Regions from separate parts of the Arsenicicoccus cauae genome, predicted to be linked through region 2. Evidence: riboswitches for the same ligand, from Rfam matches in the RefSeq annotation. Region 2 holds a riboswitch; the other holds the start of a gene.
What was found. Region 2 has a riboswitch for thiamine pyrophosphate ahead of ACF3NS_RS01900 (ECF transporter S component). Riboswitches for the same ligand answer to the same signal wherever they lie in the genome.
Positions count from the first base shown of each region.

Region 1 (4,401 bases), 940 kb from region 2:
CTGCTGCGTCACGAAGTCGGCGGGCACCGCGTGCACCCCCGTCACGCCCTGGGTGGACTGGGCGGTCAGGGCGGTGATGACGCACATGCCGTAGGCGCCGAGCGCGCTGAAGGTCTTGAGGTCGGCCTGGATCCCGGCGCCCCCGGAGGGGTCGCTCCCGGCGATGGACAGGGCCGTGGGGGGCGGGCTGGGGGGCGTGGTCATCGGGCCTCCTCGTCGGTCGGCTCGGGCGGGTCGGTCGGCTCGGTCGGCTCGGTCGTATGCCGTTCCGCCGCCTCCCGCCACCGGGCCAGCAGCGTAGCCGCAGCCTCGCGGGGGTCGGGCGCGGCGCAGATGGCGCTGACCACCGCGGCGCCGTCGACGCCGGTGGCGGGCAGCTGGTGGATGCGGTCGATGCCGATCCCGCCGATGGCCACCGTCGGCCACGGGCTCGCCGCGACGAGGGCGGCGATGCCCTCTGGCCCCGCGGGCGTGGCGGCGTCGGGCTTGGTGCTCTGCTCCCACACCGGCCCCAGCCCGAGGTAGTCCAGCGTGCCCGCGGGCAGGGACCGGGCTGCCTCCACGTGGGCGAGGGTCTGGCAGGACAGGCCGAGGACCTTGTCGGGGCCGAGGAGCGCGCGGGCTCGCTCGGGCGGCAGGTCGCCCTGGCCGACGTGGGCTCCCGCGGCGCCTGCCGCCTCGACGAGGTCGACGCGGTCGTTGATGACGACGGGGACGCCGGTGCCCTCGAGCGCCCGGACGACCGATCGGGTCAGGCGCAGGATGCGCTCGTCGTCGGCGTCCGGATCACGGACCTGCACGAGCGTCGCGCCGCCGTCGACGGCAGCGCGGGCGACCCGCCCGACCTCGTCGTCGCCGCCGCACAGGGTGGTGTCGGTGACGAGGTAGAGCGTGAGGTCGAGGTCCCGACCGTCGAGCGCGGCGCGCAGGGGTCCCGTCATGACAGCACCAGGGCGCCGGCCAGCTCGTCCGGGGTGACCAGGCTCAGCTCGTCGAGCAGCCCCACGGCGAAGCTGCCGGGGCCGCGCGACGCCCGGGCCGCTCGCTCGGCCGCCACCGTCAGCAGGGCGGTGGCGCTCGTGGCGGCGAGCAGGGCGTCGTCGCACCCGGCCGCGAAGCCCGCCATCAGGGCACCGAGGGCGCAGCCCACGCCGGTGACCTTGGTCATCACGGGGTCACCGTTGTGCACTCGGACCAGGCGCTCGCCGTCCGTGAGGTGGTCGACGGCGCCGCTGACCGCGACGACGGTGCCGCGGGAGGTGGCGAGCTCGCGGGCGCGGTCCAGCACCTCCTCGGGCGAGTCGGCGCTGTCGACCCCGCGGCCACCGAGCCCGCCCAGCAGCCCAGCGATCTCGGAGGCGTTGCCGCGCACGATCGTCGGTGGGTGCACGTCCATGAGCGAGACCGCGACCTCGGTGCGCCAGGCCAGGCCCCCGGCGGCGACCGGGTCGAGGACCCAGGGCTTGCCGGCGGCCTGCGCGCCCGTGACGGCGGCCCGCATGCCGACGGTCGTGTCGTCGTACGGCGTACCGGTGTTGACCAGCACGCCGCCCGCGACCCGGGCGAAGGCCTCGGCCTCGTGCGGGTTGTCCACCATGGCGGGGGCGGCGCCCGCGGCCAGCAGGACGTTGGCCGTCCACTGAGCCACGACGATGTTGGTGAGGCTCTGGACCAGAGGCGTGGTGTCCCTGAGCCGGGCGAGCGCCTCGCCCACCTGGTCGGGGGTGACTGCGGTCACCGGGTCCACGGATGCGTCCGTCATACGACGTCCCTTCGCTAGCACGACCTAGATCAGGTGCGACGAGTGTGATCTCAGCCCGGCCGACGGCCAGGCACCCCGCGTCTGCCTGCACCCTAACGGACCGCGCAAGCGGGGTGATCGCGGGACCCGTCCCGAGGTTGTCCACAGCCCTCGCCGCGGGCACGTGGATCCGCGTCGTCGTCCACAGGACGCCGGGAGGGGGTGGTGGGCGCGGGTGGCCGGTGGCGACGATCGCCGCATGGACATCACACCCAGCACGCACACCCCCGGCACCACCGCCGACGTCCCGCTCAGGCTCGACGAGCTGCTCGACGGTCACTCGATTCGCGGATCGCCCGCCTTCGGCGGGCGATCCGCGAGACCATGCCCCCTCCCGGACCGCGCGAGCACGACGTCGCGGTCCTCGTCGGGGACCTCAACGGGCACCTCGTCGCCCCGATGTACTTCCGCGACCTGCCGTGGCCCGGCGACCCCGCCCGCATGCACGTGCTCCTCGACGCCGTCGCCGAGGTGGTCGGCGAGCACGGATCGGTCGTCGTGCTCCTCGTGCGCCCCGGACCGGCGCACGCCACCGCGGCCGACCGCACGTGGCAGGAGGTGGCGCAGCGCTGCTGGCAGGCCGGGGGCGTGCTCGACCTGGGGTGCTACGCCGCGGCGTGGAGCTGCTCCCGAGGCTGGAGGTGGTGGCCTGAGGCTCCCGGTGCCTAGGCGTCGAGGTCGACGATGACGGGGGCATGGTCGCTGGCGCCCTTGCCCTTGCGCTCCTCGCGGTCGATGGAGGCGCCGGTGACGCGCCGCGCCAGCGCGGGGCTGGCCAGGCAGAAGTCGATGCGCATGCCCTGCTTCTTGGGGAAGCGCAGCTGGGTGTAGTCCCAGTAGGTGTAGGTGCGGGGCTCGGAGGTGTAGGGCCGGACCACGTCGGCGAAGCCCGCGTCCACCACGGCCGCAAAGGCATCGCGCTCCGGCCCCGAGACGTGCGTCTTGCCCTCGAAGAAGGCCATGTCCCAGACGTCCTCGTCCTGCGGGGCGACGTTCCAGTCACCCATGAGCGCGACCTGGGCCGCCGGGTCCTCGGCCAGCCAGCGCTCGCCGTCCGCCCGGAGCCGGGCGAGCCAGTCGAGCTTGTAGGCGTAGTGGGCGTGCCCGACCTCGCGCCCGTTGGGGACGTAGAGCGACCAGACGCGGACCCCGTCGCAGGTCGCCCCGAGCGCGCGTGCCTCGGCGACCGCGTCCGGCTCCCCGTAGGTCGGCATCTGCTCGAAGCCGACCTGCACGTCGGCGAGCCCGACGCGGGAGGCGATGGCGACGCCGTTCCACTGGTTGAGGCCGTGGTGGGCCACCTCGTAGCCCCCCTGCTCGAACGGCAGCATCGGGAACTGCGCGTCCTTGCACTTGGTCTCCTGCATGGCCAGCACGTCCACGTCGTGGCGCTCGAGGAAGGCGACGACGCGGTCGACGCGGGTCCGGATGCTGTTGACGTTCCAGGTTGCGATGCGCACCTCGCCAACCTACCGGAGCCGTCGGACCGAGCCCCTACGCTGTCGTCCATGGCAACCGCACTCGTCACCGGCGCGTCCGCCGGCATCGGCCTGGCCTTCGTCCGTGAGCTGGCCTGCCGCGGCCACGACCTCGTCCTGGTGGCCCGCAACCATGACCGGCTGCAGGAGGTCGCCGATGACCTGCGCGACCTGCACGGGACGCGCTGCGAGGTGCTGGTCGCCGACGTCGCCGAGCGCGACCAGCTGCAGCGTGTGGCCGATCGCGTCGCCGACCGGGAGCGTCCCGTGGACCTCGTGGTCAACAACGCCGGCTACGGCCTGCGGACCGACTTCCTGCGCACCCCGATCGACCAGGAGGAGCACCACCTGATGATCCACACCCGCGCGGTGCTCGTCGTGTCGCAGGCGGCGGCGCTGGCGATGCGCGAGCGGGGGCGCGGGGCGATCGTCAACGTCTCGTCGGTGGCGTCGTTCGTGCAGATGGGGACCTACTCCGCCGCCAAGGCGTGGTGCACGACGTTCACCGAGGGTCTCGCCAACGAGCTGCAGGGCACGGGGGTCACCGCCACGGCGCTCTGCCCGGGCTTCACCCGCACGGAGTTCCACCAGCGGGCCGCCATGAACATGTCGCACCTGCCCGACGTCGCGTGGCTCGACGCCGACCGGCTCGTGCAGGACTGCCTGGACGACGTCGCACGAGGTCGTGCGGTGAGCGTGCCCGGCGGCGTCTACAAGACGCTCGTGGGCCTCGTCCAGGTGGCGCCGCGAGGCCTCGTCCGGCGCGTGAGCGGGGGCCTCGCCTCGGGGCGGCGCACCGCCCGCTGAGGGCGCTGCCCGCGAGCCGCAACTACGCTGGGGCCCCATGAACCCCGCGCCCACGAACCCCGCCGACGCCCGCGCCCGCCTGCTCGAGATCATCAAGGACAAGGCCGTCGTGCACGGCCGCGTCACCCTCTCCTCCGGCACGGAGGCCGACTACTACGTCGACCTGCGGCGCATCACCCTCGACGGCGAGGCGGCCCCGCTGGTCGGGATCGTGATGCGGGACCTCACCAGGGACCTCGCGTATGACGCGGTGGGTGGTCTCACGCTCGGGGCCGACCCCGTCGCCACGTCGATGCTGCACGCCTCGGCCGCTGC
Region 1 covers NZ_CP171001.1:1,356,743-1,361,143, forward strand. Annotated here, with positions in the region: gene thiD (bifunctional hydroxymethylpyrimidine kinase/phosphomethylpyrimidine kinase) at 1-204, opposite strand, end outside; gene thiE (thiamine phosphate synthase) at 201-941, opposite strand; gene thiM (hydroxyethylthiazole kinase) at 938-1,762, opposite strand; TPP riboswitch at 1,752-1,850, opposite strand; gene ACF3NS_RS06380 (hypothetical protein) at 2,126-2,470, shown strand; gene ACF3NS_RS06385 (exodeoxyribonuclease III) at 2,467-3,261, opposite strand; gene ACF3NS_RS06390 (SDR family NAD(P)-dependent oxidoreductase) at 3,310-4,086, shown strand; gene pyrE (orotate phosphoribosyltransferase) at 4,124-4,401, shown strand, end outside.
Region 1: another riboswitch for thiamine pyrophosphate. It lies ahead of thiM (hydroxyethylthiazole kinase); the one in region 2 lies ahead of ACF3NS_RS01900 (ECF transporter S component).

Region 2 (4,401 bases):
CTGCCAGGACGCGAGCCCGGGCTGCACCTGGCGCACGACCTCGTCCACCGCGGCCGTCACGCCACCGCGTCGGACCGGGGCGACCAGCCCGGACGGCATCTCGACCGGAGACGGGGTCGGCGCGCCGGGCACCCACAGGCCCAGCCCGGCGAGCCGCTCCCCCTCGGCCGCCAGCGTCGGGGCCAGGGGTCCGTCCGCCACCACGCGGCCCCCGTCGCCGAGCACCACCAGCCGGTCGCAGACGTCCACCCAGTGCGCGAGCTCGTGCTCGACGGCCACGAGGGTGGCCCCCACCTCGGCGACGGCCGCGGCCACCGCCGACCGGACTGCCTGCGCAGCCGCGGGGTCGAGCATCGAGCACGGCTCGTCGAGCAGGACGAGGCCGGGGTCGAGGGCGAGCACCCCGGCGAGCGCGAGGCGTTGGGTCTCGCCGCCGGACAGGGCCCGCGTCTCGCGGGTGGTGTCGTGGGGGAAGCGCACCGACGCGAGCGCCGCGCGCACCCGCTCCCAGAGCGGCCCGCGCGGCACGCCGGAGTTCTCGGGACCGAAGGCCACGTCGCGCCCGACGGTCCGGGCGACCACGGCGTCCTCGGGGTCCTGCAGCAGCAGGCCCACCTGCCCCGACACGTGCACCTGCCCGGTCTGGTCACCCCCGCCGGTCTCGGCGAGCACGCCGGCCAGCGCCCGCAGCAGGGTCGACTTGCCGGACCCGCTCGCCCCCGCGAGCAGCACCCGCTCCCCCGGCGCCACGCGCAGCGACACCCCGTCCAGGACCGGGCGGGCGGCGCCGTACGGCAGCCAGGTGAGGTCCTCGGCCTCGACGAGAGCCCCCCTCGGGCCCTCGTCGAAGCCGGGACCGGCGTCGAGGTCGACGTCAGCGGACGTGGGACTCACGCGCCTCGCGGCCCGCCGGGAAGGCGTCGACCACGCCGGCCCGGGCCAGCGCGCGCACCAGCGCGGCGCCCCCGAGCCCGGCGATCAGCGCGCACGAGACCATGCCGAAGGCGAGGTAGACGAGCTTGTGGACCCAGGCGAGCTGCGGGACGTACTGCCACCACTCGTAGACGCAGATCTCCAGCACGGCGCCGAGCACGCCGCCCAGCATCGCGGCGGCCAGGTCGAAGCGACGCCAGCGCCACACCCACATCGCCAGCTCCACCCCGAGCGCCTGCAGCAGCCCGGACAGCATCACGAGCCAGCCCCACTTGCTGCCGAGCAGCGTCTCCACGCTCGCGGCGATCAGCTCGACGTAGAGGGCCGCGCCGGGACGCCGGATCAGCAGCGCGCCGGCCACGGCGGGGAGCACCCACACGCCGAGCGCGAGCGAGCCGATCGGGGCATAGCCGACGGCGGCCGCCTCGACGACGTGGTAGAGGGTGCTGTCCCACCCCCAGAAGGCGACGCCCAGCGCGACGGCGAGGACGGCGCCGAGGACGAGGTCGACGCCTCGCCATGACATGAGGGTCCCCGTGGCGAGCGCGGACGGTCGTGCGTGCTGGCCCGGCCGCGCGGTGGCGGCGGAGCCGGTGTTGTTCGGCATACGAGATCTCCTGGTCGGTCACCAAGAGGGAAGGTGACCCCTCGGGTCGCCTCGAGAATCCGACTCCCTAGCGCCGGTGCTAACCGGATCAGGTGCGGAGGGTCTGCGGTCGCCCGCACTCTCAGCGCGATCTGCGCTCCCCTGTCGTGTGAAACGTGACGCTACCGCGAAGATCGTGTGAGACTCAACGCATGGGACCTAACGTGTGGAAGCTCATCGGCACCGGCGCCGCCATGCTGGCCGGCATGGTGGCCAACAAGATCGTCAACTCGGGCTGGCAGAAGGCCACGGGCAAGGAGGCCCCCTCCGACCCCACCAACCCCGACGTGGACTGGAAGGAAGCGCTGGCCTTCGCGGCGTTCTCCGGTCTCGTGATCGGCATCGCGCGCCTGGTGGCGCAGCGTCAGGCCGCCAAGGGCTTCGTCGCGGCCGTCAAGCGTCAGAGCGACGACATCGGTGACGTCGACCTGCAGGCGCAGATCGACGCCCGGACCAGCAAGGCCTGAATCACCCCGCCCGTTCCTGCGCGTCGCCCCGACCGGTCCATCGGTCGGGGCGACGTGCTGCTGCTCGGGGTCGGGAGTGCCGGGGGCGCGACCACCGGGGGCACGACCGCCGGGGCACGACTGCCGGGGAGGGGGACCAGTGCCGGGAAGCGGCGCGGTCAGGCCGCGGAGCGCAGGGCCGTCAGCTCTCGGTCCAGGTGGTCCAGGCGCAGGGCCAGCCGCAGGCGACGCCGCGACGGGTCCGGCTCGAACGCCGTGTCCTCGCCCTCGCGCAGCACCTCGGGCAGCGTGACCAGCAGGAGCCGGGACAGGCTCGCCAGCCGCTCCGGCTCGGCGACCAGCGCCGGGTCGGCCAGCACACCGCCGGCCCGGACGAGCACGCGGTCGAGCCAGGTCTCCACGTCCCACCCGAGGGCGCCGCGGCGGTCGTCGAGCCAGTCACCCAGCCGATCGACCTGACGACGCAGGTGCCGCAGGTGGTCCGGCTCGGCAGCGGCCTGCCGGTCGGCCGGGAGGGCGAGCCCGGCGAGGTAGCCGGCGAGGCCGAGACCGGCGCGCAGGGACGCGGGCAGCGGCAGGGCGGCGAGCAGCGTGCCCCCGCCGACGGTCAGCGCGCGCACGTGGCGCGGTGACGTGGCCGCGGCATAGACCTCACGCTCGACCCGACCCATCTCGTGCCTCCTCCCTGCCAGCGTAGGCCCGCGCCCTGGGAGCCGCGTGTCAGTCGGTGGCCAGGGCCGCGGCCGGGCTCACCCGGGCTGCCCGCCGAGCCGGTATGACGGACGCCAGCCAGCCCGCGGCGAGCGCCACGGCGGCGACGAGACCCAGTCGAGTCCAGGGGATCTCGGGGGTGATGGTCATCTCGCTGCCAAAGGTCGCGTAGGCCCCGCCGAGCCCGTAGGCCACCCCCAGCGCGAGCCCTACGAGCGTCCCGACGCCCGCCAGGGTCAGCGCCTCGAGGCCGAGCATGCTCCGCAGCTGGCGGCGGGTGAGGCCGAGGGCGCGCAGCAGGCCGGACTCCTGGGTGCGCTCGAGGACCGAGAGCCCGAGCGTGTTGCCGATGCCGACCAGGGCGATGAGCACGGCGATGCCGAGCAGACCGGTGACGACGAGCAGGACGACGTCCATGATCCGCTCCATCTCGGCGCGCTGGGTGGCGACTCGCTGGACCTGGGCCCCGCGGATCGTGGTGGCGTCCTGGGCCAGCTGCTCGGTCGCGGTGGCCGCGTCCTTGACCTCGGCGAACCTGATCCAGGCGGACCCCTTGGCCTGCGGGTCGAGGCGCCGCACGGTGGCCGCCGTGACGACCGGGGCGTCGGCGTGGTCCGCCCTGACATCGGCGCGCAGGTCCAGGCGCGCGGCGCCGTGGGCGAGGGTGACGGTGTCGCCGGTGCGCAGGCCCGAGCTCGCCGGGAGGAGCACGGTGTGGTCGTCCAGCCCGGCGAAGAGCTGCGGCCGACGGGAGACCTGCACCGCCGCGTCGTCGGCGCCGGTGACGGTGGCCTGACCGCCACCCGACCCTCCACCGGACCCACCGCCTGCGGCGACGTCCACCGGGCGCCCGCCGTGCGTCAGGGTGGCGGGGGCGTCGAGCACGAGGGTGGCCGCGTCGACGACGCTGCTGCGCCGCAAGGTGTCGAGGTCGCGCGCCTCGATACCTCGGGGCGCCTGGGGTGCCTGGACGAGGGCGTCGACGGGCGTCTGCTTGTCGAGGGCGTCGGTGGCCGAGCGGACCCCGGTCGCCGAGCCGACGCTCATCATCGTGATCAGCGTGACGCCGACGAGCAGGGCGCTCGCGGTGGCGGCGGCCCGGGCGGGGTTGCGGCCGGCGTTGTCGACGGCGAGCTCGCCGGGCACCCCACCGAGGCGGGCGGGGAGCGCACCGGCCACGCGGGCCAGGCCGGGCACGACCACGGGGGCCACCATCAGCACGCCGAGGAAGGACAGCAGCCCGCCCGGGATGCCCGTCGCCAGCTGGTGCTGCAGGGCGCCGTGCCCGAGTAGCGCACCGCCGCCGGCCGCGAGGACCGACCCCACCGCGACCCGCAGGGCGCGGACACGGCGCACCCGGGCTGCGGTCTCGGGGCGCAGCGCCGCGAGGGGCCTGACCCGGGTCGCGGCGCGGGCGGGGGCGAGGCTCGCCACGAGGGTCACCACGATGCCGGTCAGGAGCGGGGCCACGACGGCGAGCGGGGTGACGACGAGGCTGCCGAGGTCCAGGTCGGTGCCGTGCGAGAGCTGGACAAGCGTGGCCGCCAGCCCCGCGCCGAGCGCGAGCCCGGCCACCGACCCGAGCGCGCCGACGAGCAGCGCCTCCGCCACCACGGATCCCCGCACCTGCCGGCGTTCGGCGCC
Region 2 covers NZ_CP171001.1:419,092-423,492, forward strand. Annotated here, with positions in the region: gene ACF3NS_RS01895 (ATP-binding cassette domain-containing protein) at 1-894, opposite strand, end outside; gene ACF3NS_RS01900 (ECF transporter S component) at 875-1,540, opposite strand; TPP riboswitch at 1,588-1,693, opposite strand; gene ACF3NS_RS01905 (DUF4235 domain-containing protein) at 1,732-2,046, shown strand; gene ACF3NS_RS01910 (hypothetical protein) at 2,205-2,717, opposite strand; gene ACF3NS_RS01915 (FtsX-like permease family protein) at 2,767-4,401, opposite strand, start outside.